4 regions of the Mycobacterium burgundiense genome follow, and region 3 is predicted to be linked to each of the others. Evidence: riboswitches for the same ligand, from Rfam matches in the RefSeq annotation. Region 3 holds a riboswitch; each other region holds the start of a gene.

Region 1 (7,592 bases), 2.6 Mb from region 3:
GAGGTCGTACACCTCGGTCTTGGGATAGGTGCGCACGGTCTTCGACAGCGCCTTTTGGTCATCGGGGGTGAACGCGCGCAACGCGTGCTGGACCCGGGCCCCGAGCTGTGACAGCACGGCGTTGGGGATGTCGGTGGGCAACTGGGTGCAGAAGAAGACGCCGACGCCCTTGGAACGGATCAGCTTGACGGTCTGTTCGACCTGCTCGAGGAACGCCTTGGAGGCGTCGTTGAACAGCAGGTGCGCCTCGTCGAAGACGAACACCAGCTTGGGTTTGTCGATGTCGCCGACCTCGGGCAGGAAGGTGAACAGGTCGGCGAGCACCCACATCAGGAAGGTGGAGAACATCACCGGGCGGGTGGCCTGGTTCCCCAACTCCAGCAGCGTGACGATGCCGCGGCCCTGCGCGTCCAGCCGCATCAGGTCCGCGGGATCGAGCTCCGGCTCACCGAAGAACGTGTCGGCGCCCTCGGCCTCGAGGTTGACCAGGGCGCGCAAAATCACCCCGGCGGTGGTGGTCGACACCGCACCCAGCGCCTTGCGCTCGGCCTTGCCCTCGTCGCCGGTCAGGTACTGGATGACCGCACGCAGATCCTTGAGGTCCAGCAGCGGCAAACCCTTCTGGTCGGCCCAGTGAAAGATCAAGCCCAGCGTCGATTCCTGGGTTTGGTTCAGGCCCAACACCTTTGACAACAAGATGGGACCGAAGCTGGTGATGGTGGCACGGATGGGCACCCCGATGCCGGAGGTGCCCAGCGACAGAAACTCCACCGGGAACTGCGTCGGTGTCCAGTCGTCGCCCGTGTCGGCGGCGCGCTGGGTCACCTTCTCCCCCGTCGCACCCGGCCGGGACAGCCCGGACAGGTCGCCCTTGACGTCGGCCATCAGCACCGGCACCCCGGCGGCCGACAGCTGCTCGGCCATCACCTGCAGCGATTTGGTCTTGCCGGTGCCGGTGGCGCCGGCGACCAGGCCGTGCCGGTTCAGCGTCGCCAGCGGGATCCGGACCCGCGCCTTCGGGTCGACGGTGCCGTCGACGATCACCGAGCCCAGTTCGAGAGCCGCGCCGTCGACGGCATAGCCCCCGGCAATGTGTTGCGCGGGGGTCATCGCACTTCCTCGCGGAACTACGCCGCTCGTCGAACCGGTCGGTGGGGTGCTCACAGCCGAAATCCTCTCGCCACTTATCCGGGCCCAGCAACCCACGACACTACTTGGCGAACCACGGCCCCGGACGGCCTGTCAGGGGTCCACGTCGCAGCCGCGCGGCGCTGTGGGCCTATCGTTGTTCGCTGTGCGTGACGAATTGGTGTGGATCGATTGCGAGATGACGGGGCTGAATCTGCAGTCGGATCGGCTCATCGAGATTGCCGTGCTGATCACCGACGCCGAGCTCAACGTGCTCGGCGACGGCCTCGATGTGGTGATCCACACCGATGAGGATGCGCTGACCGGGATGATCGACATCGTCACCCAGATGCACACCAGGTCCGGACTGATCGACGAGGTCAGGGCCTCCACCGTCGATCTGGCCACCGCCGAGAAGATGGTCCTCGACTACATCAAACAGCATGTGAAGCAGGCCAAGACGGCTCCGCTGTGCGGCAACTCGATTGCCACCGACCGCGGCTTCATCGCCCGGGACATGCCCGCCCTCGACGACTACCTGCACTACCGGATGATCGACGTCAGCTCCATCAAGGAACTGTGCCGACGCTGGTACCCGCGGATCTACTTCGGCCAGCCGGAGAAGGGTCTGGCGCACCGCGCGCTGGCCGACATCCACGAGTCGATTCGGGAGCTGAAGTACTACCGCAGCACCGCGTTCGTGCCCCAGCCCGGTCCGTCTACCAGCGATATCGCGGCAATTGCGGCCGAACTGGGGCCGCCAAGGGAAACCGATTCGGCGACAGCGGATCCGACCGGCTAAGATCGACCACGCTGCCTGACCGGGTTCGTCCCGACCGGGCCGCAATGGTGGCTGTAGTTCAGCTGGTAGAGCACCAGGTTGTGATCCTGGAAGTCGCGGGTTCGAGCCCCGTCAGCCACCCCGAGATGAGCACTGCCCCGCCTGCAAGCCGCAGGCGGGGCAGTGTTCTTTCAGCTACCGGCGTGCCGCGTCAGCCGCGTTGGTCGCCCCAGGTGCTCGGCAGCAGGGGCGTCATCGCGGTGGTGCCGAACGAGTCGGCGGCCAGCGCCGTCAACCCGGCGGGCTGGGCGCCGGTCTTGCGCGGCGTGGTACCGCCCAATCCCATCGGACCGGCGCCGCGTTCCGACGGCGTCGCTCCGGATTCGGGGTCGAGGTACTCGTAGCCCCGGCCGAGCTGGTGGGTGTGGGCCCGACGCTGCTGGTCTTCGTCGGCCGCCGCCGCTTCGTCCGGGAGTTCGTCGTCCCCGGGTTCGGCGGTCTTCCGACGAGCCCTGGTGCTGGTCTTGTTTCGGGCGTCGGCGGCCACACCGCCGACGAGGTAACCGAAGGCGGCCATGTTCCCCAGCGTCGGCGGTGAGGCTGTGGGCGGCGGGGCCCCGGTGGCGGTGGTAGGCGCGGGTGCCGGAGCCGACGGAGCCGGGGTCGAGGTGGGTGACGACGCCGGCGTAGAGGCTGGGCTGGAAGTCGGCACCAGGGCGGTGGGCGGGGGTACGGGAGGAGAGGCGGGTACCGCAGGTACGGCGTTCTCCAGCCCCGAAAGGGCGGCCGCGCCCAGCAGGCCGCCGGCGGCAAACGGTGCGGTGGCCATTGCCGCGGCCACGATCGGCAGCAGCGCCGGCAGGACCGCGAGCAGCACCTGCGGCAGCGTCGTCTTGAGCAGCGCGATGGTATCGGTGGTGATCGCGACGAACATGGCCCCGGCACCGAAGAGCAGCGTGTAGGCGATGGCCGTCGGATTGCCCGAGGCGAAGGCCAGGCCGATGTCCGCCGCGACGAAGCTGGCGGTTTGGGACAGGTAGAGCGCGTATTGCGAGATGTCCATCGGATAGCCGAGCGCGAAGGCGAGGTTGTAGGGGCTGAAGAAGCTCAGCGGATTACCGGTCCAAGGCAGGTACGGATCGATGCCGGCAAACAAGTCGGCGAAGAACGGATCGTTGTACAGCCCTTGGATCAGCGGATCCAGAACCTCGTTGTAAAAGTCGGAATACCCGATCTGATCGAACCAATCCAGATATTCGTTCTGCTTGTCGGGCGGCGGTTCGGAAGCGGCCAGCGCCGATGAACGCGCGGATGTCACCGGGATAGATCGCAGAATCTGCGGTGCCGCAACGCTTTCCGGTGAGGCCGCCAGTGCCGACGTCGCGACGCCGTCGTAGGTGGCCATCGCCGTGGCGGCCTGCACCCACATCCGCACGTAGTCGGCCTCGTTCAGGGCTATCGCGATGGTGTTGATGCCGAAGAAGTTGGTGCTCACCAAAGCCGCGCGGGTGGCATGGTTGGCGGCCAACTCCCCCAGCGTCGGCATCACGGCCAGCGCGGTGCTGTACGCCGCGGCGGCAGTTTCGTGCTGCGTCGCGCGTAGCGCGCTCTCGGCATTCTGCTGCAGCAGCCACGTCACAAACGGGGCATGCGCACCGACGTACGCGGTGGCGCTCGGCCCTTCCCACGCGCCGGCATGGGCGTCGGACAGCACCGTTGTCAGCTCAGTTGCGGCCTCGGCGTATTCGGCGCTCAAGGCGCTCCACGCGCCGCCGGCGGCCAGCAATGGACCCGGCCCCGGCCCCGCGGACAACAGCGCCGACCAGACTTCGGGCGGCGAGGACATGTAGATGGGCGCGGTCATCGACCGCACCAGGTATCGGATGACACTGGCGCTCATCGGCTTTCTCGGGGTGCACCGCCCCGGGTAGCAGGATGCGACGACGCGAGTGTCCTGGCTCTCGGATCACAGCTCGCCTCGCCTTCCGGCTCGCAGCCGTGGCGGTTGAGGGTCGCTCCCCGATGACAGTGGCGGGACCGCGCCGGATTCGCACCGGCTTCCTACATCGTCATCGCCTATCTGGAGAAGTATGACATGCGGCTCTCGGCGGCCGATATACGCCGATGCCGCGAAACCGTTAGACGGCTTGGGCTTCCAGCTTCCGCGCCTCACGGGCGAGCAACCGGTCGCGCTGTTCCTCGAACTTGAACACCTGCCGCTGCAGGTCTTCGAGGTGGGCCGCGAGCTGCTCCCGGCGTTGTTCACCCTCGGCCGAGAAGTCTGTGCGTTCGAAGATCCGCCACTGCCGCAGCACGGGCTTGACCACGTCGTCGAGATGCTGGCGCGGGTCGTAGATGCCGTGCTTGGCCATCATCACGCCGTTGCGGCGGAAGTTCGGCATGCCCTGGCCGGGCATCCGGAAGTTCTCCACGACGCTCGCAACGGCCTCCAGGGCCTGATCGGGGACCAGGTCGATGGCCGCGGCGCACATGTTCCGATAGAAAATCATGTGGAGGTTTTCGTCGGCCGCGACCCGCTGCAGCAGCCGATCGGCGACCGGGTCGTTGCACACCCTGCCCGTGTTGCGGTGACTGACGCGGGTGGCGAGCTCCTGGAACGTCACGTAGGCGATGGACAGCAGGAAGTCCGTCTTGTGGCGCTCCTCCTCCTCGGCGGTGGGCCCGAAGCCGTTCGTGACGTGCTCCATGCGGGCCCGCTCCAGCGCTACCGGGTCGACACCGCGGGCCACCAGCAGGTAGTCCCGCAGCACGATGCCGTGCCGGTTCTCCTCGGCGGTCCACCGACCCACCCAGGTACCCCAGGCGTCATCCAGCGAGAAGTACGCGCCGGCCTGACGGTGGTAGGACGGCAGGTTGTCCTCGGTGAGGAGGTTGGTGATCATCGCGGCCTGGGCGACCGCACTGAGTTGCGACTCCTCCTCGGACCACGCCTTGCCGCCTGCGCCCGCGTAGCCGCGGCCACGATCCCATGGCACATAGTCGTGTGGATTCCAGTCCGTGGTCACCGACAGATGCCGGTTGAGATTGCTCTCCGCAATCGGCTCCAGCTCGGCGAGTATCGCCAAATCGGACAATTTCCTGACCATATGCACTTTTCCTTGCCGTTGATTCCGGGGTCAGCGTAGCTTGCCCCGGCTGATGCAACACGCCACGAGCGCGCGTCGAAGTACCGGTAACCCGCGCGCCCGGTGGCGTGGGTTGGTGTCGCGGCGGGTCAACCGCGGGTGTTGAGCGTCCCGATCACGCGCTGGAGTTACCCGCCTGCCACTGCTTCCACGGGATGTTCCAGTCGCCCAGTCCGTCCGTGCCGGGCAGCGTGGAGCCAACGCTGTTGACCACCTCGACGATGTCGCCGCGCTTGCTGTTGTTGTAGAACCACTGCGCGTTGCTGGTGGTCACGTTGATGCAGCCGTGGCTGACGTTGTCGTAGCCCTGGCTGCCCACCGACCACGGTGCCCCGTGGACGTAGATGCCGCTGTAGGACATCTGGGTCGCGAAGTCGACCTCGGTGCGATAGCCATTCGGCGAGTTGACCGGGACCCCGTACGTCGAGGAATCCATCACCAACTCCTCGTAGCGGTCACCGATGATGTACACCCCGTTGGGTGTCGGGGTCGAGTTCTTTCCCATCGAGATGGGCATGGTCTTGACCACCTCGCCGTTGACCCGGACGGTCAACGTCTTGGTGTTGTCGTCGACGGTGGAAATGACCTCGTCGCCGATCGTGAACGTCGAGTTGGCGTTGCCCTGGCCGAACAGACCGTCACCGAGGTCGACGCCGTAGGTGTTGACCGCCACCTCCACGGTGGTGCCGGGCTTCCAGTATTGGGCTGGGCGCCAACGGACTTCACGGTTGTTGAGCCAATAGAAGGCGCCGTCGACGGCCGGCTTCGTGGTGACCTTGATGGCCCGCTCGGCGGCCACCCGGTTCGGGATGTTCTCGTCGAACCGGATTGCGATCGGCTGTCCCACGCCCACGGTCTGCCCGTCGTTGGGCATCAGGTAGGGCATCGTCTGGTTCTCGGGCGAGTGCGTCTCGAAGCTGAGCTGACGGGTGGTCACACCACCGAGTCCCAGCGAGCGCGCGTTGACGGTGTAGGTCTTGTTGAAGCCGAGCGGCTCGGCGGTCTCCCAGGTCAAACCGTCGGAGCTCAACTTACCGGCCACCACGGTGCCGCTCTCGTTGGTCATCACCACGGAGTCGAGCACACCGGCCGAGGCGGTGATGGTCACGGGCTTGTCGACCGGGACGCCGACCGCCCCGTCGCTGAACGAGGCGGTTACCCGCGGCACCAACAGGTCGCCGAACGGGGTGCCCTTGTCGGCGATGCGCTGTTCGGACGCGGAATCGGTGGTGGCACCACACGCGCTGACTCCCAGGATGACGGCCGGGATCAGCAGCAGGACCGCCAACCAGGACCGAAAACCACGCGGACGGGCCACAGAACGGACCTGCCACATACTTACGCACACCTCACAACCGGGGATCACACGAAATCTTGGCAATAGTCTAAGGGCAACTGAGGCCCCTCGCGACCACGCCGTCGCTTCCCCGAGCATACCGACCGGGGGTGGTGATTTCGTGTCGCGCGGTTTCGCCTGTTATTGTCGCTCACGCACCAAACGCGCCGTTAGCTCAGTTGGTAGAGCAGCTGACTCTTAATCAGCGGGTCCGGGGTTCGAAACCCTGACGGCGCACAGTTCACCGAGATCGGGTCGCATGCGGCCCGATTTCTTCTTTGCCCGGCCTCTTCCTCGCGGAACTACACCGCTCGTCGAACCGGCCGATCTCGTCGTCGCCCGGCCTCCTCCTCGCGGAACTACACCGCTCGTCGAACCGGCCGAGTTTCGTCGTTTCGGGCCGGCATCGGGCCCGCCAGCGTGCTGGGCCGGGCCAACACCGCCACGGCTCCCACGGCAGCAGCGGCGATGACGAACGCGACCTGCACACTGAGCCAGTCCGCGGCGCCGCCCAGGATCGCCGCCGCAAACGGTCGGGAGCCCAGGAAGCCCACCAGCCACAACGCCATGATCCGGCCGCGCAACTCATCGGGCGCGCGCTCCTGCACGACGGTGCTCAATCCCGTCATCGCCCACCCGAAGCCCAGACCGGCCACCGCGAACCCGGCCACCGCCGCGGTGGTGCCGCTGCCGACGGCCAGCAGCGCCGATCCCGCCCCGAGCAGGCCCAGCCCGATCGAGGACACCCACGCCGAAACCACCCGGCCGCGCAGGACCGCCAACACGACCATGCTGACGGCCGCGCCGATGCCGAAGGCCGCCGACAGGGTGCCGACCAGCTGGGCCCCGCCGCCGAGCGCATCGGCCATCACCGGGGTCAGGGTGATCGACGGGTCCGCGGCGAATCCGACCGTGGCCACCGCCAGCAGTGCCAGCAGCAGTGGCCGGTCGCGCCAGACGTAGCGCAGCGCCGCGCGCACCCGGTAATCGGTGTTCGGGCGCCGCACGGGCGGGGCCGGAAAGCGAATCAGGACAAGAAAAATCGCGAAGATCAAGTGCAGGCTGGCGCTGAACGCGAACGCCGCCGAGGCCCCCAGGTGCGCCGCGAAGTACGCTCCGACCGCGGGCCCGGCCACCCGGCCGACGGTCATCGGGATGCTGTTGAGCGCCATCGCGGTGGACAGCTCACCCGGGCGGATCA
Region 2 (7,592 bases), 850 kb from region 3:
TGGCGGCGGTCACCGCCTGCTGCAGCGCCGACAGCGGCCCGTCGGAGAGCCGGCCCATGATGCCGTAGGTGCCGAAAAGCAGTGCCGCCCGGACTCTTTCCGGCCGGGCCAGGACATGCCCGATCGTCAGCCCGCCGCCCAGCGAAAGCCCGCCCAGCACGTAGGCGTCCAACTCCAGGGCGTCGACGAACTCGCCGACATAGGCGACCAGATTGGCTTGCGTGCACGGCCAGGGCGCGGGCGGGCTCTGGCCGAATCCGGGGTGGTCCGGCGCGATGACGCGGTAGCCGGCGGCGGCCAGGTCGGGGCCGAGCCGACCCCACGACAGCGTGGCGCTGTCCACGCCGGCGCCGTGCAGCAACACCACCGTCGAGGACGGCGTACGCGGCGGCCGCCATTCGCAGTAGCTCACCGGGCCCCAGACCAGGTCGACGGTCGTGCGGACGGTGCTGCTGTCGGTCATGCGCGCGGATGGGCCTGATCGTGCACCGCGCGCAACCGCGCGACGGTGACATGGGTGTAGAGCTGCGTGGTCGCCAGCGAGGAATGTCCGAGCAGTTCCTGCACGATGCGCAGGTCCGCGCCACCCTCGAGCAGATGCGTCGCCGCGCTGTGGCGCAAACCGTGCGGCCCCATCGCGGGTGCGCCGGCGACCGCACCGACGGTCTCGTGCACGACGGTGCGGGCCTGCCGGGGATCGATCCGGCGCCCCCGCGCGCCCAGTAGCAGCGGCGGTCCCGAATCCGGCGTGGCCAGCTCGGGACGACCGTCGGCCAGCCAGCATCGCAGCGCCTCGGCCGCCGGTTCGCCGAACGGCACGGTGCGTTGCTTGTTGCCCTTGCCCAGGACGCGCAGCACGCGCCGGTCCACGTCGACGTCGTCGACATCCAGGCCACACAGCTCGCTGACGCGAATGCCGGTGGCATACAGCAGCTCCACAATGAGCCGGTCGCGCAGTGCCAGCGGATCACCTTGAACTGCACCGGATTTGGCCGCGGCCATGGCATCCAGCGCCTGGTCCTGGCGAAGCACCGCGGGCAGGGTCCGGCGCGCCTTGGGCACCTGCAGGCGCGCGGCGGGGTCCACGGCGAGCAGGCCACGGCGGGTGGCCCAGGCCGTGAACGCCTTCACCGCCGAGGTGCGCCGGCCCACCGTGGTGCGGGCCGCGCCGGCCGCGGCCTGCGCGGCCAGCCAGGACCTCAGCACCGGCAGCGTCAGCGCCGCGAGGTCCGCGTCGGGGTCGCGGGCGCCGACGAAATCGAACAGCGAGCGCAGATCGCCCAGGTAGGCCCGTCGGGTGTGGGCCGAGCGGCCCTTTTCCAGCGTGAGGTGCTCGGCGAACTCGGCCAGGACCACCTCGAGGCTCGCGGACATGGAACTACCGTCGCAGATGCTAGGCCGGTTTGGCCGCTTCGGCCTCGGCGAGTTCGCGTTTCCACTGGCGGAAGGTCTCCTCGGTGCGGCCGCGGCGCCAGTACCCGGAGATCGAGGACGCCCACTTGGCCGGCACCTCGCGTTCCTTGCGAATGTAGGCCCGCAGGTTGTGCATCACCGCCTGGGCCTCGCCGTGGATGAAGACCTGCACCTGCCCGGGCAGCCACGGCGCGGCCTTGACCGCCTCGATCAGTGGCGCCCGGTCGCCGGCCTGGTCATCGGAGACCAGATCGGCCCGACCACCGCGGTATACCCAGGTGAGCCTGACACCGTCGGGGACCGACAGTTCCAGTTCGTCGGCCTGATCCGCGATTTCGATGAAGGCGTAGCCGACCGCGTCCGAGGGCAGCGCCTCCAACGCGGTGCTGATGGCCGGGGTCCCGGCCTCGTCGCCGGCGAACAGGTACCAGTCGGCGGCCGGATCCGGCGAAAACCCGCCGTTGGGATCGGTCAGGTACAGCGGGTCACCGGGTTGTGCGCCCGCCGCCCACGGCCCGGCGACGCCCTGATCGCCGTGCACGACGAAGTCGATGGTCAGTTCCCGGGCCACCGGATCGACCCTCCGCACCGTGTAGGTGCGGACCACGGGTCGTTGCTCGGGCCCGAAACTGTCCAGCGTCAGCGGCCTTTCGAGCGCCGCCACGTCGACGCCGACCGGCACGAAGGCGATCTTCAGATAGGAATCGGTGGCGTCCTTCGGGGTGAAGGCATCAAATCCCTTTCCGCCCAATATCACCCGAACCATATGCGGTGTGATCCACTCGGTGCGCACCACCTCGAGGGTGTGCAATGGACGGCCCGCCACATTTCCTCCTGAAAACTGCCCGACTGCTGAAATACTCGTTGCTCCCGACTATACGGAGAAGCGCCGGCGGGATGTCGGCTTGCACCCGCAGGCCCGCGACGTGCGGGTACGGTGGAACCCGCAGCTGGTCTGCCATCGCCGCGCCCGCGTGACGGTGGCATCGAGTGTCGTGCGCCCCCGGGTGCGTGGCGCGAGAGGGAACCCGGTGAGAATCCGGGACTGTCCCGCAGCGGTATGCAGGAACGAACGCCGTCACCAGCACTGGCCACCGGGCCGGGAAGCGACGGTCAGTAGGAGTGCCGGATCCCGGTACGCGCCCGCGAGTCCGAAGACCTGCCGGTTGCGCTGGACGCGCCGCGTCCGGCCGCACACCGCCTCGTGGAATGGGCGTCGGGCATGCGTGGTCGTCGACTCCGCGGCACGACGCCTGTAGGCGATGGGCATCCCGTCGTAGTAGAAGGACGTCGCAGTGTCTCGCACGCAGTCAACCCCTTTCACCACAACCACTCTGGGCTCCCCCAGGATCGGCCCCAACCGCGAACTCAAACGTGCCGTCGAGCGCTATTGGGCCGGCCGAACCGACCGTGCCGAACTGGAATCGGTGGCCGCCGAGCTGCGGCGGCGGACCTGGTCGGCGCTGGCCGAGGCCGGCCTGGATTCGATCCCGGTCAACACGTTCTCGCTGTATGACCACGTCCTGGACACCGCCGTCATGCTGGGCGCGCTGCCACCGCGGGTCGCCGCGATCCCCGACGAGCTGGACCGGTACTTCGCCGCCGCCCGGGGCACCGATGAGGTGGTGCCGCTGGAGATGACGAAGTGGTTCGACACCAACTACCACTACATCGTGCCGGAGATCGGTCCCGAGACCTCGTTCCGCCTGCATCCCGACAAGGTGCTCGCGGAACTCGATGACGCTCGTGCACAGGGAATTCCGGCTCGCCCGGTGCTGGTCGGCCCGATCACCTTCCTGGCTTTGAGCAAGGCGGTCGACGGTGCGGGTGCGCCGCTCGGGCGCCTCGATGAGCTGTTACCGCTCTACCGTGACCTGCTGGGCCGCCTCGCCGACGCCGGCGCCGAATGGGTTCAGATCGACGAACCCATCCTGGTCACCGATGCGGTGGACGACGCCGCACAGCTGGCCGAGCGGGCCTACCAGTTTCTCGGCGACAGCCACCAGCGCCCCGCGATCTTCGTCGCCACCTACTTCGGCGCCCCCAACGGGGCGCTGCCCGCGTTGGCCCGCACCGCGGTCGAGGCCATCGGCCTGGATTTGGTGTCCGGCAGCGAGCAGGCCGTTGCGGCGGTCCCCGAACTGGCCGACAAGCTGCTGGTCGCCGGCGTGGTCGACGGCCGCAACATCTGGCGCGCGGACCTGGAAGCGGCGCTGGGCAAGCTGGCCGCACTGCTGGGCTCGGCCGCCGCGGTGGCGGTTGCTACGTCGTGTTCGACGCTGCACGTGCCGTACTCGCTGGCTCCCGAGACCGAACTCGACGACGCCCTGCGCAGCCGGCTGGCCTTCGGGGCGGAGAAGGTGACCGAGGTCGTCACGCTGGCGCGCGCGCTGCGCGACGGCCGCGACGCGGTGGCCGAGGCGATCGAGGCGTCCAACGCCGCGCTCGCCACCCGCACGGCCGACCCGCGTCTGCACGTGGCAGCGGTGCGGGCGCGGCTGGATTCCATCCTGGCCGCCGGCTTCGGCCGCGGCCCGGCCGCCGAGCGCCGCACAAGCCAGGACGCCCGGCTCAAGCTGCCCGCCCTGCCCACCACGACCATCGGCTCGTACCCGCAGACGGTCGAGATCCGCCAGGCGCGCGCCGCGCTGCGATCCGGTGCGATCGACCACGCCGGCTACGTGGCGAAGATGAAGGCCGAAGTCGCCGAGGTGATCCGGCTGCAGGAGGAACTGGGCCTGGACGTGTTGGTGCACGGCGAGCCGGAACGCAACGACATGGTGCAGTACTTCGCCGAGCAACTCGATGGATTCTTCGCCAGCCAGAACGGCTGGGTGCAGTCCTATGGCAGCCGCTGCGTCCGCCCGCCGATCCTGTTCGGCGATGTGGTCCGGCAGAAACCGATGACCGTCGAGTGGATCACCTACGCGCAGTCGCTGACCGGGAAACCCGTCAAGGGGATGCTCACCGGGCCGGTGACGATCCTGGCGTGGTCGTTCGTCCGCGACGACCAACCGCTGGCCGACACCGCCAACCAGGTCGCGCTGGCGATCCGCGATGAGACCGTGGACCTGCAGCACGCGGGCATCGCGATCATCCAGGTCGACGAGCCGGCGCTGCGGGAGCTGCTTCCGTTGCGCCGCAAGGACAAAGACGACTACCTCAACTGGGCGGTCGGCGCGTTCCGGCTCTCGACGTCCGGGGTCAACGACGCCACCCAGATCCACACCCACCTGTGCTATTCGGAATTCGGCGAGGTGATCGGCGCGATCGCCGACCTGGACGCCGACGTGACGTCGGTGGAGGCCGCCCGGTCCCACATGGAGATCGTCGGCGACCTCAACGGCGCCGGCTTCTCCAACAGCATCGGCCCCGGCGTCTACGACATCCACTCACCGCGCGTGCCGGGCACCGCGGAGATCGCCGCGGCGCTGCGGCTGGCGCTGGCCGCCGTGGGACCCGAACGGCTGTGGGTGAATCCGGACTGCGGGCTCAAGACGCGCCACCAGGAGGAGGTCGTGGCCTCGCTGCGCAACATGGTGGATGCCGCCAAGCAGGTCCGCGCCGCGCAGTCCTGATCGGGTTGCAACGGGTCCCAGCCCGCGCAGCGGTTCACGTTCCGAGTGCCAGTCGCAGCGGCGGGCTGTACAGCTGGATTAATTCATCAGAGCTCATCGAGGCAAGCGGTTCGAGGCGCAGGATGTAGCGGGTCACGATCAGGCCGGCGATCTGAGCACAGAACATCGCGGCGCGCTTACGGGCGTTCGCCCCGCCGATGCGCGCTGCGATCAGGTCGATCAGTTCGACTTCGACCATCTCCTTGAGGAGGTTGGCCACCACCACGTCGTGGGCTGCGCCGGCCACCAATACGCGCAGCGGTGCACCACTGTCGGGATCTTCCCAAAGGTGCAGTAAGGAGCGCAGCGCACGCTGGGGAAACAGGGCGGGATCCCCCTCTGCGGCACGACCGAGGATGACGGTCGGATTGGTGGCCAGGGCCAGGGTAGCGCCCAACAATCCCTTCTTGGAGCCGAAATAGTAGCTGACCAGGGCAAGGTCAACGCCGGCATCCATCGCTATCGATCGCATGGTGGCCGTCTGATACCCGTCCTCGAGGAAGCGGCGTCGGGCGGCATCGAGAATCTGCCTGCGCGTGTCCGGGTTTCCAGGCCTGCGTCCCCGGCGCGAAACAGAATTCATCATGGTTGAGATTGTATTCGCCGCAGGGGCAGAGTGAGTGCGATGCAGCACCGCAACGAACGGTCGTCTCCCACACGTCCCGTTCTGGTCCCGCCGCCCAGCCCTGCGGCGGCGTCTCGCCGTTGCCCGCGAAAGGCGCGCGGATGAGCGATATTTCGGCAGCGAGCCTACTCAGACGAGGCTGGATGCTGCTGGTGGTCGTGGTGGTCGCGGCGGTCTCGGGATTCAGTGTGTATCGACTTCAGGGAGTCTTCGGAACGCACAGCGACGCCTCGCCCGCCAACGTCACCTCGAATGACATCGTCCCTTTCCACCCAAAACACGTGATCCTCGAGGTTTTCGGACCTCCGGGCACGGTCGCGACAATCAACTACCTCGACGCCGATACCGCACCGCGCGAGGTCCGCGAGACGACTCTGCCGTGGGCCCACACGATCACGACCACACAGCCGGCGGTCTTGGCAAACCTGGTGGCGCAGGGCGACCGCGACGTGATCGGCTGCCGCATCACCGTCAACGGCGTTGTCAAAGACGAGAGGACCGTCAACAAGGTGAACGCCTATACCTTCTGCCTGGATAAGTCCGCATGAGTGCCGGGTACGGTGCTGGGGTCGGCCTCTCGGGGACCATCCGCCGGTTGGCGGTGCTGATCCTGTTGTTCTGGGTGGGTCTGGCCGCCATCACCAATGCCGTCGTGCCGAGATTGGAAGAGGTTGCAAAGCAACACAACGTGGCGATGAGCCCCGGGGATGCGCCGTCGATGCAGGCGATGAAACGGATCGGCGAGGCGTTCCACGAATTCGATTCCGACAATGCGGCCATGATCGTCCTGGAGGGTGACGAGCCGCTGCGCGAGGACGCGCACCGCTACTACGACACCCTGGTCCAGCAGCTGGCCGAGGACACCGAACACGTGGAGCATGTCCAGAACTTCTGGGGCGACCCGCTGACAGCGGCGGGCGTACAGAGCACCGACGGCAAGGCTGCCTACCTCCAGGTCTATCTGGCGGGCAACCAGGGCGAGGCGTTGTCGAACGAATCCGTCGCTGCGGTCCGCGACATCGTGGCAGCTACGCCGCCGCCGAACGGGGTTCGCGCCTATGTCACGGGCGCGGGACCACTGCTCGCGGATCAGTTCGGTGCCGGCAGCAAGGGCACCGTCAAGGTCACGATGATCACTCTCCTCGTGATCGCGGTGATGTTGTTCTTTGTCTATCGTTCGGTGGCCACCATGGCCCTGGTGTTGGTCATGGTTTTTGTGCAACTGGCCGCGGCCCGGGGAATTGTCGCGCTGCTGGCCGATTCCGGAATCATCGGGCTTTCGGTGTACGCGACCAACCTGCTCACCTTGCTCGTCATTGCGGCCGGGACCGATTACGCGATATTTTTCATCGGCCGATATCAAGAATCGCGTGGGGCCGGCGAGGATCGAACGACGGCCTATCACACGATGTTTCACGGCACCGCGCACGTTGTCCTGGGTTCGGGATTGACCATTGCCGGCGCGGTCTACTGTCTCAGCTTTACCCGGTTGCCCTATTTCAACAGTCTCGGCAGTCCCGTCACGATAGCTGTCCTGGTGGCGCTGGTGGCTGCGCTCACGTTGATCCCTGCCGTCCTTACCGTCGGCAGTCGGCTGGGCCTTTTCGAACCGAGACACACCATGCGGACACGCGGATGGCGGCGGATCGGTACCGCCGTTGCGCGCTGGCCGGGACCGATCCTGACGGTGACGGGCACGGTCTCCGTCATCGGCTTGCTGGCACTGCCGGGTTATGAGACGAGTTACGATGTCCGGCACTACATTCCTGCCAGCGCTCCGGCAAACATCGGGTACGCCGCCGCCGAGCGCCACTTCCCTTCGGCCCGGCTTCATCCCGAGCTACTGCTGGTCGAAGCCGATCACGATCTGCGCAACCCGGCTGACATGCTGATCCTGGAAAGGATTGCCAGGGAGGTCTTCCGCGTTCCCGGTGTCG
Region 3 (7,592 bases):
GCCGCCGCCCACCCCGCGGCCCAGCAGGTAGGTGGCGGTCACCGCCAGCACCCCGCCGGCGAACGCGGCAATGGGCACCGCGAAAGTGGTTGCCGCCATGCCGAATACGATCATTGCGGTAGCGCCGAGGCCCGCACCGCTGGACACCCCCAGCAGGTAGGGATCGGCCAGCGGGTTGCGGAACACCCCCTGATAGGCGGCACCGGCGATGGCCAACGTGGCCCCCACCAGGGCGCCGAGCACCACCCGCGGCAGCCGGATCTGCCACAGCACCGCCTGCTGGGCGACGGTGAGCCCGTGCTCGACGTCGACTCCGGGGAGTCCGTCGATCAGCGCGAGCAGCACGCCCCGTGCGGGCAGGTTGGCCGGCCCGACGAAGATCGCGAGCACGGCGGCGCCGACCACGGCGATTACCGCCGCGGTCACCACCCACGCGCGGCGGGTCTCAGTTGGGCGCCGGGACAGCTTGGACCTCAGCGACCACGGCGCCGATCCGCTCGACGGTGTCGACGACGCGCGGACCCCAGCGGCTCGCGACGTCGGCGTCGAGTTCATAGATGCTGCCCGTGCGGACGGCGGCCACCTCGCCCCAGCCGGCGCGGTCCGCCACCGTTCGGGCGGTCACGCCGCAGCACTGCACGTCGGCCAGGAAGATCAACTCCGGATCGGCCGCGACGATGAATTCCTCGGACAGCTGCGGGTAGGCATCCGCGTCGCTGTCGTCGGCGATGTTGGTCAGCCCGAACAGTCCGTAGAGCTGCCCGATGAACGATGCGCCGGTCGCGGTGAACAGCGTCGGGTCCAGCTCGTGGTAGTAGCGCAGTTGGGCCGGCGGCGTGTTGTCGACGACCTCGGCGATCTGCCGACGCATGTGGGACACCAGTTCGGCGGCGTCGCCGATGCGACCGGTCGCCGCGCCGATCTGCTCGATCTGGGCATACGCGTCGTCGACCGTGGTGGGAGCGGGCTGGGACAGCAACGCAATCCCCGCGGCCTCCAGGCCGGCGACGAGGTCATCCGGGGCATCGGCGGTGATCACCAAATCGGGCTGATACGCCACGATCGCCTCGACGTTCGGGGTGTAGCCGGACAGGTCCTGCTGGGTCGGGGCATCGGCCGGATAGTTCGATTCGCCGTCCACGGCGATCACCTGTGGGCCCGCGCCGATCGCCCACAGCGTCTCGGTCGCCGAGGGACTCAGCGAGACCACACGTTGCGGATTGTCCGGCTGTTCGGTCTGCGCGGGCTCGGCTCCGGATCCGCAGGCGGCCACCAGGCCGACCGCCAGAGCGGCGAGGGACGTTGTCAATCGACGCGCGGTGTTCAACAGAGCCAGTCCTTCGTCCGAGGAGAGTACTGACCGCGGCTCAGCTGACCTGGCTTGTCCGACGCGAGCGGATGCGTCGGCGTCACAGTTGCGGGACAGCGCCGGACTGGTACCGGACTTCACTGGACACCACGGACCCGGCGGCGCCGGGTATCGGCGAGCCTATCCCACCCCGGCGGGTTCAAATCACCGCGCGTGCAACCGTGGCGCAGTCCCCCACCGCTGTGGCCTTACTAAATGACGTGACACTCATCGATGCACCCATAGCGCCCGACGACGACAAAGGCTCCGCGATCACGCCGCAGGCCCGCACGGCGCTGTGGGCCAGCCTGGTCGGCACCACCATCGAGTGGTACGACTTCTTCCTCTACGCCACCGCCGCCAGCCTGGTGTTCAACCACGCGTTTTTCCCGGATCAGTCGACGTTCGTCGGGACCATGCTGTCGTTCGCGACCTTCGCCGTCGGCTTCGTCGTCCGCCCCATCGGCGGCTTTGTGTTCGGCCACATCGGCGACCGGATCGGCCGGAAGAAGACGCTGGCGCTGACGATGGTGTTGATGGGCGTCGCGACCGCGCTGATGGGGGTGCTGCCCACCGCCGCCCAGATCGGCGTGCTGGCCCCGATCCTGTTGCTGCTGTTGCGCATCGTGCAGGGCTTCGCGCTCGGCGGCGAATGGGCGGGGGCGGTGCTGCTCGCGGTCGAACACGGACCGCCGCGGCGGCGCGGGCTGTTCGGCAGCATCCCGCAGGTCGGCCTGGCGCTCGGGCTCGCGCTGGGTACCGGGGTGTTCGCGCTGCTGCAGGTGGTGCTGCCCGATGATGCGTTCCTCACCTACGGCTGGCGGATCGCGTTCCTGTTCAGCATCGTGTTGGTGATCTTCGGCGTCGTGGTGCGGTTGCGGGCCACCGAGACCCCGGCCTTCGAGCGTGTCCGCGACAGCGGCGACCGGGCCGCGGTGCCGCTACGTGAGGTGTTCAGGCCGCCGGCGCTGCGCTCGACCGCGCTGGGCATGCTGTCGCGCTGGGGCGAGGGCGCGGCGTTCAACACCTGGGGCGTGTTCGCGATCGCCTACGCCACAAGCACATTGGGTCTGGAGAAGGTGCCCGTGCTGGTGGCCGTGACGGCGGCGTCCCTGCTGATGGCGGTGCTGCTGCCGGTGTCGGGCCTGCTGACCGATCGATTTGGCCCCAAGCGGATCTACACCGTCGGTATCGCCGCCTACGCCGTCGCCGTCTTCCCGGTGTTCGCGTTGTTCGGCACCGGCAACATGGCGTTCTACACGGTCGCCATGCTGCTGGTGTTCGGGGTGATCCACGCGCTGTTCTACGGGGCCCAGGGCACGTTGTACGCATCGCTGTTCCCGGCGCGGATCCGCTACACCGGCCTCTCCACGGTCTACCAGCTGTCCGGGATCTACTCCTCGGGCCTGACGCCGATGATCCTGACCGCGCTGATCGCCGCCGCGGGCGGGTCCCCATGGATCGCCTGCGCCTATCTGGTGACCACTGCGTCGATCAGCGTCGCGGCAACCCTGGCGCTCAAACCCACACCGCTGCGCGAACTTTAGGCGCCCTCCGGACTCCGGTGGCGCGCCTCCAGCGTGGTGCGTTCGTCGGCGTTCAGCGGGGGCATGGGCCGCTCGATCCCGACGGACACGAAAAAGCCCGGCCTGCAAGGCAGGCCGGGCTTTCCCGAAATAGAGCTGGACTTAGAAGTCCATACCGCCCATGCCACCGGTCGGGTCGCCCGCGGGTGCGGACGCCTTCTCCGGCTTGTCGGCGACGACGGCCTCGGTGGTGAGGAACAGCGCCGCGATGGACGCCGCGTTCTGCAGCGCCGAGCGGGTGACCTTCACCGGGTCGGCGACGCCGGCCTTGAGCAGGTCCTCGTACTCGCCGGTGGCGGCGTTGAGGCCGACGCCCGGCTTCGAGTTGCGAACCTTCTCGGCGACAACGCCCGGCTCCAGGCCGGCGTTGAAGGCGATCTGCTTCAGCGGGGCCTCGAGCGCAACCTTGACGATGTTGGCACCAGTGGCCTCGTCGCCCTCGAGCTTGAGGTCATCGAGCGCCGGAGCCGACTGCAGCAGAGCCACGCCACCACCGGCGACGATGCCCTCCTCGACGGCGGCCTTGGCGTTGCGGACCGCGTCCTCGATGCGATGCTTGCGCTCCTTGAGCTCCACCTCGGTGGCAGCCCCGGCCTTGATCACCGCAACACCGCCGGCCAGCTTGGCCAGGCGCTCCTGCAGCTTCTCGCGGTCGTAATCGGAGTCGCTGTTCTCGATCTCGGCACGGATCTGAGACACGCGGCCGGCGATGGCCTCGGAATCCCCGGCGCCCTCGACGATCGTGGTCTCGTCCTTGGTCACGACGATCTTGCGGGCCTGGCCCAGCAGCGCGATGTCGGCGGTCTCGAGCGACAGTCCGACCTCTTCGCTGACGACCTGGCCACCGGTGAGGATCGCCATGTCCTGCAGCATCGCCTTGCGGCGGTCACCGAAGCCCGGGGCCTTGACGGCGACGGACTTGAAGGTGCCGCGGATCTTGTTGACCACCAGCGTGGACAGGGCTTCGCCCTCGACGTCCTCGGCGATGATCAGCAGCGGCTTGCCGGACTGGATGACCTTCTCCAGCAGCGGCAGCAGATCCTTGACGGTCGAGATCTTCGAGCTGACCAGCAGGATGTAGGGATCCTCCAGGACGGCTTCCTGACGCTCGGCGTCGGTCACGAAGTAACCCGAGATGTAGCCCTTGTCGAAGCGCATACCCTCGGTGAGCTCCAGCTGCAGGCCGAAGGTGTTGGACTCCTCGACGGTGATGACACCCTCGTTGCCAACCTTGTCCATGGCCTCGGCGATCAGGTCACCGATGGTGGTGTCGCCCGCGGAGATGCCAGCGGTAGCGGCGATCTGCTCCTTGGTCTCGACCTCCTTGGCCGACTTGAGCAGGTTCTCGGTGACGGTCTCGACGGCCTTCTCGATGCCGCGCTTCAGGCCGAGCGGGTTGGCGCCGGCCGCGACGTTACGCAGGCCTTCGCGAACCAGGGCCTGAGCCAGCACGGTGGCCGTGGTGGTGCCGTCGCCGGCAACATCGTCGGTCTTCTTGGCAACTTCCTTGACCAGCTCGGCGCCGATCTTCTCGTACGGGTCCTCCAGCTCGATCTCCTTGGCGATGGACACACCATCGTTGGTGATCGTGGGGGCGCCCCACTTCTTCTCCAGGACGACGTTGCGACCCTTGGGCCCCAGCGTCACCTTTACCGCGTCGGCGAGGGCGTTAAGGCCCCGCTCGAGGCCGCGGCGGGCCTCTTCGTCATACGCAATTGTCTTGGCCATTGCGAAGTGTTTCCTCCGAATAGGGGATGCACGTTCTCTTTGGTCGGGTGCAGTGCCCGCGACGGACGGCGTGGGTGTGCTCCGCAGTGCGGCCCCGCGCCTCACCGTCCCGACCTAGCACTCACGAGTCGTGAGTGCCAACTGCATTCTTAGCACTCGACCAGGGAGAGTGCAAGACAGGAGGCCGTCCAACGTGGCCGGAGATTTGCACCAGCTATGCCGCGTCGCGTCGGCCGCCGAGCAATTGTCGCCGTCGGGCTGGATTGACCGGGAGGAACCCTGCCGGCTGTCGTCCCGACGGGCCGACGGCAACGGGCGCGCGGCAGGCCTGGGAGCACGTATGCTCCGACTCGATGTCACTGATCGTGCCGCCCTATCCCCCGGCTCGCTACACCAAGGCCGAACCCGAGGTCAGCGCCTGGGTCCGGCGAGCCGACCAACCCGCCGACTACGAGTCGTTCGGGCTGGTGCAGTACCACTACTTGGCCAACCAACAGCAGACCGACGGTGACTACGGCCTGTTCCGCGTCGAGATCGCCGCCAACGGCGGTGGGCCCGGACCGCACTATCACCGCGCCATGTCCGAGGCGTTCTTCGTGCTGTCGGGTTCAGTGCAGATCTACGACGGCACCGACTGGACGGCCGCCAACCCCAACGACTTCCTCTACGTGCCGCCGGGCGGCATCCACGGATTCCGGAACGAGTCGGACACCCCGGCCTCGATGCTCATGCTGTTTGCTCCCGGCGCGCCGCGCGAGCACTACTTCGAGGGCCTGGCCCAGCTCGGTGAGCTGACCGACGATGAACGCACGCAGTGGTTCATCGATAACGACAACTTTTTCGTCTGAGCGACACGGCCAGGCGATATGCGTCGGCGGAACCCCTTGCCCTAGACTGCCCTTCGACCAGAGAGGAGTCCTAGGGTGCGGGCTGACGCAGCGCCCAGCACCCAGGCGTTGCGGGGCTGGCAACGACGAGCTTTGGTGAAATACCTGGCCGCCAAGCCGCGCGATTTTCTGGCTGTAGCTACCCCGGGAGCCGGTAAGACGACCTTTGCCCTCCGCATCGCCGCGGAGCTGCTGGCCGAACGCACAGTGGACGCCGTGACCGTGGTCGTCCCCACCGAGCACCTCAAGATCCAGTGGGCATCGGCGGCGGCCCGGATGGGCATCGCCCTTGATCCCAGGTTCAGCAACTCCAGCGCGCAGACCTCCTCGGAGTATCACGGCGTCGTCGTCACCTACGCCCAGGTTGCCAGCCACCCCACCCGGCACCGGGTCCGCACCGAGAACCGCAAGACGCTGGTGATTTTCGACGAGATCCACCACGGCGGCGACGCCAAGACTTGGGGCGATGCGATCCGGGAGGCGTTCGACGACGCGACGCGGCGCCTGGCGCTGACCGGCACCCCGTTCCGCAGCGACGACAGCCCCATCCCGTTCGTCACCTACGAGACGGACCCCGCCGGGTTCCAACGTTCACAGGCCGACCACGTCTACGGCTACGCCGACGCGCTGGCCGACGGCGTCGTGCGCCCAGTGGTGTTCATGGCCTACTCCGGCGAGGCCCGCTGGCGTGACAGCGCCGGCGAGGAGCACGCCGCCCGGCTGGGTGAGCCGCTGTCGGCCGAACAGACCGCACGGGCCTGGCGCACCGCATTGAACCCGGCCGGCGAATGGATGCCCGCGGTGATTGCAGCCGCCGACAAACGGCTGCAGCAGAAGCGCGCGCACGTCCACGACGCCGGCGGCATGATCATCGCCTCCGACCAGACCGCCGCCCGCGCCTACGCCGACCTGCTGACCAAGATCACCGGCGAGGTGCCCACTGTGGTGCTCTCCGACGAGCCGGGTTCCTCGGATCGCATCACCGCCTACTCCGAATCGACCTCGCGCTGGCTGGTGGCGGTGCGGATGGTCTCCGAGGGCGTCGACGTGCCCCGCCTGTCGGTGGGGGTGTACGCCACCAGCGCCTCGACGCCGTTGTTCTTCGCCCAGGCCATCGGGCGGTTCGTACGGTCGCGGCGGCCCGGCGAGACCGCGAGCATTTTCCTGCCGTCGGTGCCGAACCTGCTGCAACTGGCGAGCGAACTCGAGGAGCAGCGCAACCACGTGCTGGGTAAGCCGCACCGCGAATCCGACGAGGATCCGTTGGATGCCGAGTTGCGTGAACAGCGCAAGGACGAACCGGACGACCTGGATAACGGCTTCGAGATGATGGGCGCCGAGGCCGAGTTGGATCAGGTGATCTTCGACGGCTCGTCGTTCGGCACCGCGACCCCGGCCGGCAGCGAGGAGGAGGCCGACTACCTCGGCATTCCCGGCCTCCTCGATGCCACCCAGATGCGCGATCTACTCAGTCGCCGCCAGGATGAGCAGCTGCAGAAGCGCACCGCCTCGGGCGAGCTGCCCAAGGTCGCCTCCACGCACGGTCAGCTGCGTGAATTGCGCCGCGAACTCAACGCCTTGGTCTCGGCCACGCATCACAAGTCGGGCAAGCCGCACGGCTGGATCCACAACGAGCTCCGCCGTCGCTGCGGCGGACCGCCCGTCGCCGCGGCCACGCGCGATCAGCTGCAGGAGCGCATCGAGGCCGTCCGGATGCTGCACCGCGAGCTCTAGGACGCGAATCAGCGAATCATCACCAGGCAGTTGTGGGTGTTGTGCGTCCCGCAACCCTTCTTGCTGCCCGGACAGGTGTCCCGGGTGCTGCCTCGGGTGTCGAGCGTCGTGATGCACAGCAGGCTGCACACGACCCAGGTCCCGAAGAACCCGCCGGCCATTGCGGAGACATCGCTTCCGGCAAGGCGTCGAAGGGCATCCTCGTCCTGCGAGGCCAATGCCGCGGCCTCGGCGGGACTGAGGTCAAGATCGTCGAGCGCATTCTGCCAATCGTCGCGCAGTTTGTCCCGGAACGACTCATCCTTGCTC
Region 4 (7,592 bases), 900 kb from region 3:
CGTTGACCGCCGCGACCGACGGCGACCTCGACCCGTTCACGCGGCTGCTGGCAGTGGTCACCGACCCGTATGTGGAACGGCCCGGGCTGGAGCACTACGCGCAGCCGGCGCCGGACTCGTTCGGCCCCTACCAAACCTTCTGCGGCACCTGAGGTCAGAGCACGTGGTCGCCGATGAGCCTGCTGATGGTGCGCATGTCGACCTGTCCTCGGAAGTCCAGCCGAACCGTGCCGAGGCCGGCGAACCACATCTCGAGCTCGGCGTCGACGTCGAAGCGCCCTGTGGTCTCGATGCTCCACGCGTGAATCTTGTTGTAGGGCAACGATGAATAGTTCCGATTTTTGCCGTTGATGCCCTGCACGCTGATCACGATCAATCGCTTGTTGGTGAAGACCACCGAGTCCCGCATGCCCTTGAAGCTGAGTTCGACATGTTCACCGTCGACCAGGATCGGTGCCAGCTCGCCCGCGGCGGCCTTGGGACCGGCTGGGCCCAGCTTGACGAAGAGACCGTTTTGAAAGTCGATCATGGCCCGGACGGTACGTCCCGGCGTCAGGCAGCGGGACGGATCGCTCAAACTCGGGGCTGCCACGCGATTTCGGTGCGCTCAGCGGCGCTCAGCGCCTCCGGGCGCACCGAAATCACGGGCGCAGCGGTCGGATGAGGACCTCTTGGGCGGTGCTGGCCACCACGGCTCCCGCGGTATCGACGATGGTTCCGCGGACCAGCGCGCGGTGTCCGAAGATCGTCACCGCCTCCTGGACATAGAGGTGCCACTGGTCGAACTGTGCCGGCCGGTGCAGCCAGATGGCGTGGTCCAAGCTCAGTCCGGCGGCCGTCGCATAGTTGACCGCATCGGGGTGGACGCGAAACGCCATGTCCACGAATAGATAGTCGCTGGCGTAGGTGAGCAGCGCGTGGTGCAGCGCCGGATTGTCGCCGATGTCTCGCGGCAGTCGCATCCAATGCCCGCGCGTGCCCGCGGCCTGGGCGCCGCCCAGGAAAGTGGGTGCCTCAGCCATCCGCAGTTCCAGCGGCGGAGGGACGTCGATCCAGGTCTGCGCGAACGTCTGGAGTTCCGGCGGCGCCTGCTGCGCCCAGTGCTGCAGCAGCGGCAGCTCCTCCGGCGGCGGCCCGGCGGGGCGCACAGCCGGCGTCTGCGGCGCTTCCGGGTTGGTGTGAAAGGACGCGACCGCGGTCAACACCGCGGCGCCGTCCTGCCTGACCTCGACGTGCCGCGTCGACAGTGACCGACCATCGCGCGTGCGCTCGACGACGATGTCCACCGGCACCTCGGTTTGCCCGGAGCGCACGAAGTAGGCGTGCAGCGAGTTCGGTTGTTGGCCCTCGACCGTGCGGCTGGCGGCCAGGACCGCTTGCCCGAGCAGCTGACCGCCGAAGATGTGCCCGAACCGGTCGGGCTCGCTGGCAGCCCGAAAGGTGCCGTCGCCGACGGGTTCCAGCTGCAACGCCCGCTCTACATCGTCGAGCGCCGCCAGGATGGACTTCTCCAGGGGCAGCCCGGTACCGCGCAGCGGACCCGTGAATTCACCGCCGCCCGGGGTCGGCGCATCGTGGGACCGGGTCACCGCGCTCCTCCTCGAACCACCCGCGCCAACCGCGCGAAGAATCTACGAACCGCACAGGACCGTAGCCCGCGGCGGGTAAGTAGACCAAGACGGGTGCTTAGGGTAATGGGCCTGATGCGCACCATAGGACTCCGTGGCGCAGGGCCTCGGCCGAAACATCACCGAATGGCTGCGGTCCGGTCACACCCGGGCTCGTTTGCATCTCGGTCCAGCATCCAATCCGCTTTTGGCCCCAGGAAGTCCTTATATTTCAGATGCGTAATTTCTTCCCTGTAATTCACCCGACCAACCAGAAGGAGTCGACGGTGCGGCTTAATTTTGATCGATTCCTTATCGCGGGAGTGGCCTGCATTGGATTAGGCGCGGCCGCAGTGGGATTGAGCCCAGTTGCGGCAGCCGGCGGGGCCGACTGCGTCGAGAAGATGTCCGGCACCGCGGCGCCCTGCGCCGCCGTCTCGATCGAGGCGTCCGGCATCGGCGCGCTGCCCGGACCCCCGATCGCACCGCCGCCCGTGGTGCCACCCCTGGTCCCACCGCCGGTGGTGCCGCCGGTCCCGCCTCTGGTGCCGCCGCTGCCCCCGGTCCCGCCGTTGGTGCCGCCGGTGCCCCCGGTCGTGCCACCGCCGGTGCCTCCTGTCGTCCCGCCGCTGGTGCCGCCCGTCGCCGCCGCCGCACCCCTGGTGCCCGCCGCAGCAGGCGCGCCGATGGTGCCGATGAGTGGCCTGGGCGGCAAGGGCGTGCCGACCAACCCGCAAACCACCGGCGGGCCCGCCGCCGGGGTGCCGACGCTGCCCGGCGCGGCCAACTAACAATCGGTACCCATTGTGCCGCAGATGGATTCCCTTCCATCTGCGGCACAATGCGCTGGCGGGCACGCACCGGTGCACGGGGTCAAACCGTGACCGATAATTGACCTAAATGTCAATGGTTGCAACCACATTCGTTGACGACAAGCACCTAGGATGGGTGCGTATACATGGTGTTGTTCATCTCAAGAGGTCGGGTACATGCGAGCGGTAGTTCGTTTTGCTTTCGCGGCGGTCGTGGTCGCCGCCACTGTGGCTTCGCCGACGGCTAGGGTCGAAACGACTGCGGTCGTGCGACCGCTGGACTCGACGATCGAGTCGATTCAGCCGATCGGCGACGAACCCGTTGGCGTGGCCCACCCGGTAGTCGTGACATTCAACGGACCTGTGGCAAACCGGGCAAGTGCGGAGCGTGCCCTGCGGATCACCGCCACCCCGGCTATGACGGGCCACTTCGAGTGGTTGGAAAGCAACGTCGTGCAATGGGTTCCAGACCAGTACTGGCCCGCGAACAGCACCGTGAAACTGGCGGTGGGCGGCAAGCGCACCCAGTTCGTGACGGGCCCGAAGGTGCTCGGGGTCGCCAGCCTGTCCAAACACACGTTCACGGTGACCATCGACGGCGACCCGGCGGGGCCGCCGGTGCGGCTACCCGCACCACACCACCTGCCGCACGCCGGCGAGGAGGGGGTGCTGCTGGCCTCGATGGGACGCGAAAAGTATCCGACGCCCGTGGGCAAGTACACGGTGTTGGAGAAGAACCGGACGGTGCTCATGGACTCCAGCAGCGTCGGGGTTCCCATCACCGAGACCGAGGGCTATCTGCAGGAGGTGGACCATGCCGTGCGTATCACCTGGCGGGGCATCTTCGTGCATTCGGCGCCGTGGGCCGTCCCCTCGATGGGTCTCGAGAACACCAGCCACGGCTGCATCGGCCTGATTCCCGCGGCCGCCGAGTGGTACTACGACACGGTCAAGGTCGGCGATCCAGTGATCGTGGAGGAATAACCGCCGGTCCGACACCGTCCAATTTCACGGCATGCCAGGGAAAATTGTTTCCCGCCGCCCCCTGCTGATCCCCACCACGGGGTATGGTCGAGGAATCGGGACCACCCAGGACCCCATAATTCAAGGGGCCAGCATGTCTGATAAGTCTCCTCGTCAAGCCATGGCCAAAAAGTCCGGCAAAAGCCTGAAAGAAAAACGCGCCGCCAAGCACGCCAAGGCCGCCCAGGCCCAGTCGTCGGCCACCGACTCCCTCATCAATGGCAAGAAGCGCTGACCGGCCACAGCTTTCGCTAGGCGTCCTGGCTCATTCGCGTAAGCCGAATGAGCGCCGATTGCCGATTCATCCGGCGCATTTCAGCCGCATCGACGCCGGTATCCAGCACCGTGTCTTCGTTGAGCACGGCTACGGCGCCGGCTTCGGCGCCACTGACGAAATGCTGGCCGAATCCGTCGGCGGAATCAGGACTCGGGCACAGCTGATCGCGGACTGCGATGTCGTCCTGCTCCCCAAGGTGCAGGCCGAAGACCTCGTGGAAATGAAAGACGGACAGGTTGTTTGGGGCTGGCCGCATTGTGTGCAAGACACCGCGCTGACCCAGGTTGCCATCGATCGACGATTGACGTTGATCGCGTTCGAGGCCATGAACCATTGGCGCAGCGACGGCGGCTTCGGTGTGCACGTCTTTCACAAGAACAACGAGTTGGCCGGGTACTGCTCGGTGCTGCACGCGATGCAGCTCGCGGGGGTCACCGGCAGTTACGGGCGCCGGTTGAGTGCGGCGGTGATCGGCTTCGGCGCGACGGCTCGCGGGGCGATCACCGCCCTGAACGCCCACGGCGTCGACGAGGTGCGCGTGCTGACCAACCGAGAGGTGGCCGCCGTCGCATCCCCGATCCACTCCACCCAGATCTTCCAGATGGGGCAGGACGAGGACGACCCCACTCGGACCTGGGTGGAGATGCCCGACGGGCCGGTGGCGGTGGCCGAGTTCCTGTCCGACAGCGACATCGTCGTCAACTGTGTGCTGCAGGATCCCACCTCGCCGTTGGTATTCGTCACCGAAGACGAATTGACGAAGTTCGCCCCGGGCAGCCTCATCGTCGACGTCTCGTGTGATGCCGGCATGGGTTTCAGTTGGGCCCGGCCGACCACCTTCGACGATCCGGTGGTCGAATTGCCCAGGGGCGTACTTTATTACGCCGTCGACCACAGTCCGTCGTATCTGTGGAGCTCGGCGACCTGGGAAATCAGCGAGGCGCTGTTACCGCACCTCGAAACTGTCCTCGACGGTCCGGCCGCGTGGGACGAGTCCCCGACGATTGCGCGCGCCATCGAGATTCGCGACGGCGTGGTACTGAACCCCGCCATCTTGTCGTTTCAGAACCGGGCCGAGGCCTATCCGCATGAGCGGCTACGCTAGGCGCGGTATACCCGCGACGGGGCCAGGAAGTCGGTGTGAATCCGGCACGGTCCCGCCACTGTGACCGGGGAGCGGACCCCATGCGTGACCACGGCCTTCGGGCTGGAAGGTCGGGGCGAGTGATGATCCGGGAGTCAGGACACTGCGCCGCCGCGGACCGCAATGGCGGGGCGTGGAGACCCCGGAACGGAGATCGCTCATGTACGCGCACGCCTGCCCACGGATGCCTCTCGGCCTACCGCACCGCGTTGCACCGCGGGCCGATCCCGAGCGGGTGCGGGCCGCGGTTGCGGACGTGGCCAGGTTCGGCCCGCCCTATCCGCTGTACCTCGATCCCGGGACCGCCGCGTTGTCCCGTCAGCAGTTGTGCGAGCCGAGCCAACTGCGATCGCTTCTCGGTGCGATCGGGGACCGCGTCGGCTCTGACGAGGATCGGGTCACCGCGTCCACGCTGCAGTACGGCTTCGCCGCACGGTGTTGGTCGCTGGTCTTGGGCGCCTGGCAACGCGGCGGCGTGGTGATCGACCTGCGCGGTCTTGGCTACGTCGTCAATCCCTCTGGGTCAGTAGATTTGGCTCTCAACGACTTCCGGGGTTGGGAGGGCAGCTCGATGGAATTCGATGAGGTGGTCGAGGTCATGGCGTACTCGATTCTCAGTGATCAGTTCACTGGTTTCCACGCGGCATTGCGCGGGGTTGCCCGGGTTGCCGATGGATTGCTGTGGGGGAACGCGGCCTCGGCGTTGTCCTCGGGCGCGCGCAGGGTTGCCGCGGGCCGGTCCGACGATCGGGTCACGCCGCTGGCGACTGCGCTGCTGTCCAGGGCTCCGTTGCGCAACAAGATGGTTTCCGCGCCGGTCGGCGGCGCCCGTCGGAGTACCTGTTGCCTGTGGTACCGCACCCGGGACCGGACCAAGTGCGGCGACTGCCCGCTGACCGAGCGCGCTGTCCTGCGGCGGGACGTTCGCCACTGAGCGGGAGGTGCTCTGGCGCAGCGCCGCCCCGGACACCACCATCGGATCAATGCACGCAGCCGGTGAATACGACGTCATCGTGGTGGGTTTCGGCGCGGCCGGTGCCGCCGCCGCGATCGAGGCCGCCGATCACGGCGCGCGGGTACTGGTCCTGGACCGCGGTTATGGCGGCGGCGCCACCGCGTTGTCCGGCGGCATCGTCTACGCGGGCGCCGGCACGGCCGAGCAACAGGCCGGCGGCTATGCGGACACCGTCGAGGACATGCGCGCCTACCTGCGGGCCGAGGTCGGTGATGCCGTCAGCGACGACACCCTCACCCGGTTCTGTGAGCAGAGCCCGACGATGATCGAGTGGCTCAAGGCCCAGGGGGTGCCGTTCCGCGGCGGCCCGGTGTCGTCGTACAAGACCTCCTACCCCACCGACGACTTCTACCTCTACTACTCCGGCAACGAAAAGGCCTACCCCCACAGCCGGCACACGCGTCCGGCGCCGCGCGGCCACCGCGTCGTGGCCCCCGGCATGAGTTCGGGCAAGGTCATGTTCGAGCACCTGAGCCGCTCCGCCAAGACCAAGGGCGTCGACGTCGTCCCGCTGGCACGGGTACACGATCTGATCAAGGACGACCAAGGCCGCGTCACCGGTGTCCGCTATCACGCGGTGGATCCCAATCATCGCGCTGCACAGCGGTACTCGAGGCTGACCAGACTTACCGGCAAGGTGGGCACCTGGATGCCTGGCCTGGTCAAGGGCGTGGTCGCCCGGGCTGAGCGGATCTGGTCCGAGGCCGCGGTGGAGCATGAAGCCCACGCCGGCGCGGTGGTGCTGGCGGCCGGTGGCTTCATCTACAACCGCCCGTGGATGCAGGAGTTCGCACCGCAGTTCATGAAGATCTCGCCGCTGGGCACCCCCGGCGACGACGGCACCGGGATCGCCCTCGGCCTGTCCGCCGGCGGCAAGACCGACAAGATGGGCAATGTCACCGCGTGGCGCTTCCTGGCGCCGCCCAGCGCGTTCCTGGAGGGGCTGACGGTCGGCGCGGACGGTCGGCGGATCGCCAACGAGGACCTCTACGGCGCGACCCATGGCAACGTCATGATGCGCGAGTTCAGCGGCTGTGGGTGGGCGATATACGACGCACCGACCTGGAAGAAGGTCCGTGCACAGATCGGCGAGCAGACTCAACTGTTCCAGCGCCTGCAGCTGATCTACCTCTTCACAGTCGGGCACAAGAAGGCCGCCACAATCGAGGCGATCGCGCGGAAGAACGGCATCGACCCGGCGGGGCTGCGACGGACATTCGACGAGTACCGGCGTGGAATCGACAGTGGTGCCGGTGATCCGGGCCGCAAGGTAGCCGAACTGTGCCCGCCGATGCGAACGGGACCGTTCTATTCGATCAACATCTCCGCCGACTCGTCGACGTTCTACCCCATTCCGGGGCTGACGCTCGGCGGCTTGGTCGTCGACGAGAGCACCGGCGAGGTCGTGCACCGCGACGGTGGGGTGGTGTCGGGACTGTACGCCGCCGGCCGCAACGCGGTCGGCATCTGTTCCAACAGCTATGTCAGCGGCCTGTCGATCTCCGACTGCATCTTCAGCGGCCGCCGCGCCGGCACCCACGCGGCGCAGACCGGGCCCAACGGACCGTCGCACCACTTAGGGTCAGCACGGTGACGACGCAGACCTACGACCATGACCAGACCTTGCGCGAGGTAACGACCCCCGCGGGCGTGCTTCGGTATCACGAGGCCGGCGACGGCCCGCCGCTGCTGCTGCTGCACGGTTCGGGCCCGG

The links. Region 3 has a riboswitch for cobalamin ahead of RCP80_RS20285 (ABC transporter substrate-binding protein). Riboswitches for the same ligand answer to the same signal wherever they lie in the genome.
Region 1: linked by a shared signal. The riboswitch ahead of RCP80_RS07790 (PPE family protein) and the one ahead of RCP80_RS20285 (ABC transporter substrate-binding protein) in region 3 are both predicted to bind cobalamin.
Region 2: linked by a shared signal. The riboswitch ahead of metE (5-methyltetrahydropteroyltriglutamate--homocysteine S-methyltransferase) and the one ahead of RCP80_RS20285 (ABC transporter substrate-binding protein) in region 3 are both predicted to bind cobalamin.
Region 4: linked by a shared signal. The riboswitch ahead of RCP80_RS24505 ((2Fe-2S)-binding protein) and the one ahead of RCP80_RS20285 (ABC transporter substrate-binding protein) in region 3 are both predicted to bind cobalamin.

The regions. Positions count from the first base shown of each region.
Region 1 covers NZ_OY726397.1:1,635,264-1,642,855, reverse strand. The annotation lists gene RCP80_RS07805 (helicase HerA-like domain-containing protein) at 1-1,110, opposite strand, end outside; gene orn (oligoribonuclease) at 1,295-1,930, shown strand; tRNA gene RCP80_RS07795 (tRNA-His) at 1,978-2,050, shown strand; gene RCP80_RS07790 (PPE family protein) at 2,121-3,773, opposite strand; cobalamin riboswitch at 3,856-3,997, opposite strand; gene RCP80_RS07785 (acyl-ACP desaturase) at 4,048-5,016, opposite strand; gene RCP80_RS07780 (L,D-transpeptidase) at 5,171-6,391, opposite strand; tRNA gene RCP80_RS07775 (tRNA-Lys) at 6,556-6,628, shown strand; gene RCP80_RS07770 (MFS transporter) at 6,751-7,592, opposite strand, start outside.
Region 2 covers NZ_OY726397.1:3,404,106-3,411,697, forward strand. The annotation lists gene RCP80_RS15985 (alpha/beta fold hydrolase) at 1-463, opposite strand, end outside; gene RCP80_RS15990 (tyrosine recombinase XerC) at 460-1,374, opposite strand; gene RCP80_RS15995 (siderophore-interacting protein) at 1,394-2,239, opposite strand; cobalamin riboswitch at 2,435-2,574, shown strand; gene metE (5-methyltetrahydropteroyltriglutamate--homocysteine S-methyltransferase) at 2,709-4,991, shown strand; gene RCP80_RS16005 (TetR/AcrR family transcriptional regulator) at 5,026-5,616, opposite strand; gene RCP80_RS16010 (MmpS family transport accessory protein) at 5,757-6,203, shown strand; gene RCP80_RS16015 (MMPL/RND family transporter) at 6,200-7,592, shown strand, end outside.
Region 3 covers NZ_OY726397.1:4,250,642-4,258,233, forward strand. The annotation lists gene RCP80_RS20280 (FecCD family ABC transporter permease) at 1-429, opposite strand, end outside; gene RCP80_RS20285 (ABC transporter substrate-binding protein) at 446-1,309, opposite strand; cobalamin riboswitch at 1,353-1,493, opposite strand; gene RCP80_RS20290 (MFS transporter) at 1,579-2,895, shown strand; gene groL (chaperonin GroEL) at 3,037-4,662, opposite strand; gene RCP80_RS20300 (cupin domain-containing protein) at 5,016-5,510, shown strand; gene RCP80_RS20305 (DEAD/DEAH box helicase) at 5,586-7,283, shown strand; gene RCP80_RS20310 (hypothetical protein) at 7,292-7,592, opposite strand, start outside.
Region 4 covers NZ_OY726397.1:5,151,710-5,159,301, forward strand. The annotation lists gene RCP80_RS24470 (protein adenylyltransferase SelO) at 1-152, shown strand, start outside; gene RCP80_RS24475 (PH domain-containing protein) at 155-529, opposite strand; gene RCP80_RS24480 (acyl-CoA thioesterase) at 642-1,589, opposite strand; gene RCP80_RS24485 (hypothetical protein) at 1,961-2,398, shown strand; gene RCP80_RS24490 (L,D-transpeptidase) at 2,597-3,403, shown strand; gene RCP80_RS24495 (hypothetical protein) at 3,537-3,677, shown strand; gene RCP80_RS24500 (N(5)-(carboxyethyl)ornithine synthase) at 3,661-4,824, shown strand; cobalamin riboswitch at 4,848-4,969, shown strand; gene RCP80_RS24505 ((2Fe-2S)-binding protein) at 5,024-5,797, shown strand; gene RCP80_RS24510 (FAD-binding protein) at 5,847-7,472, shown strand; gene RCP80_RS24515 (alpha/beta fold hydrolase) at 7,469-7,592, shown strand, end outside.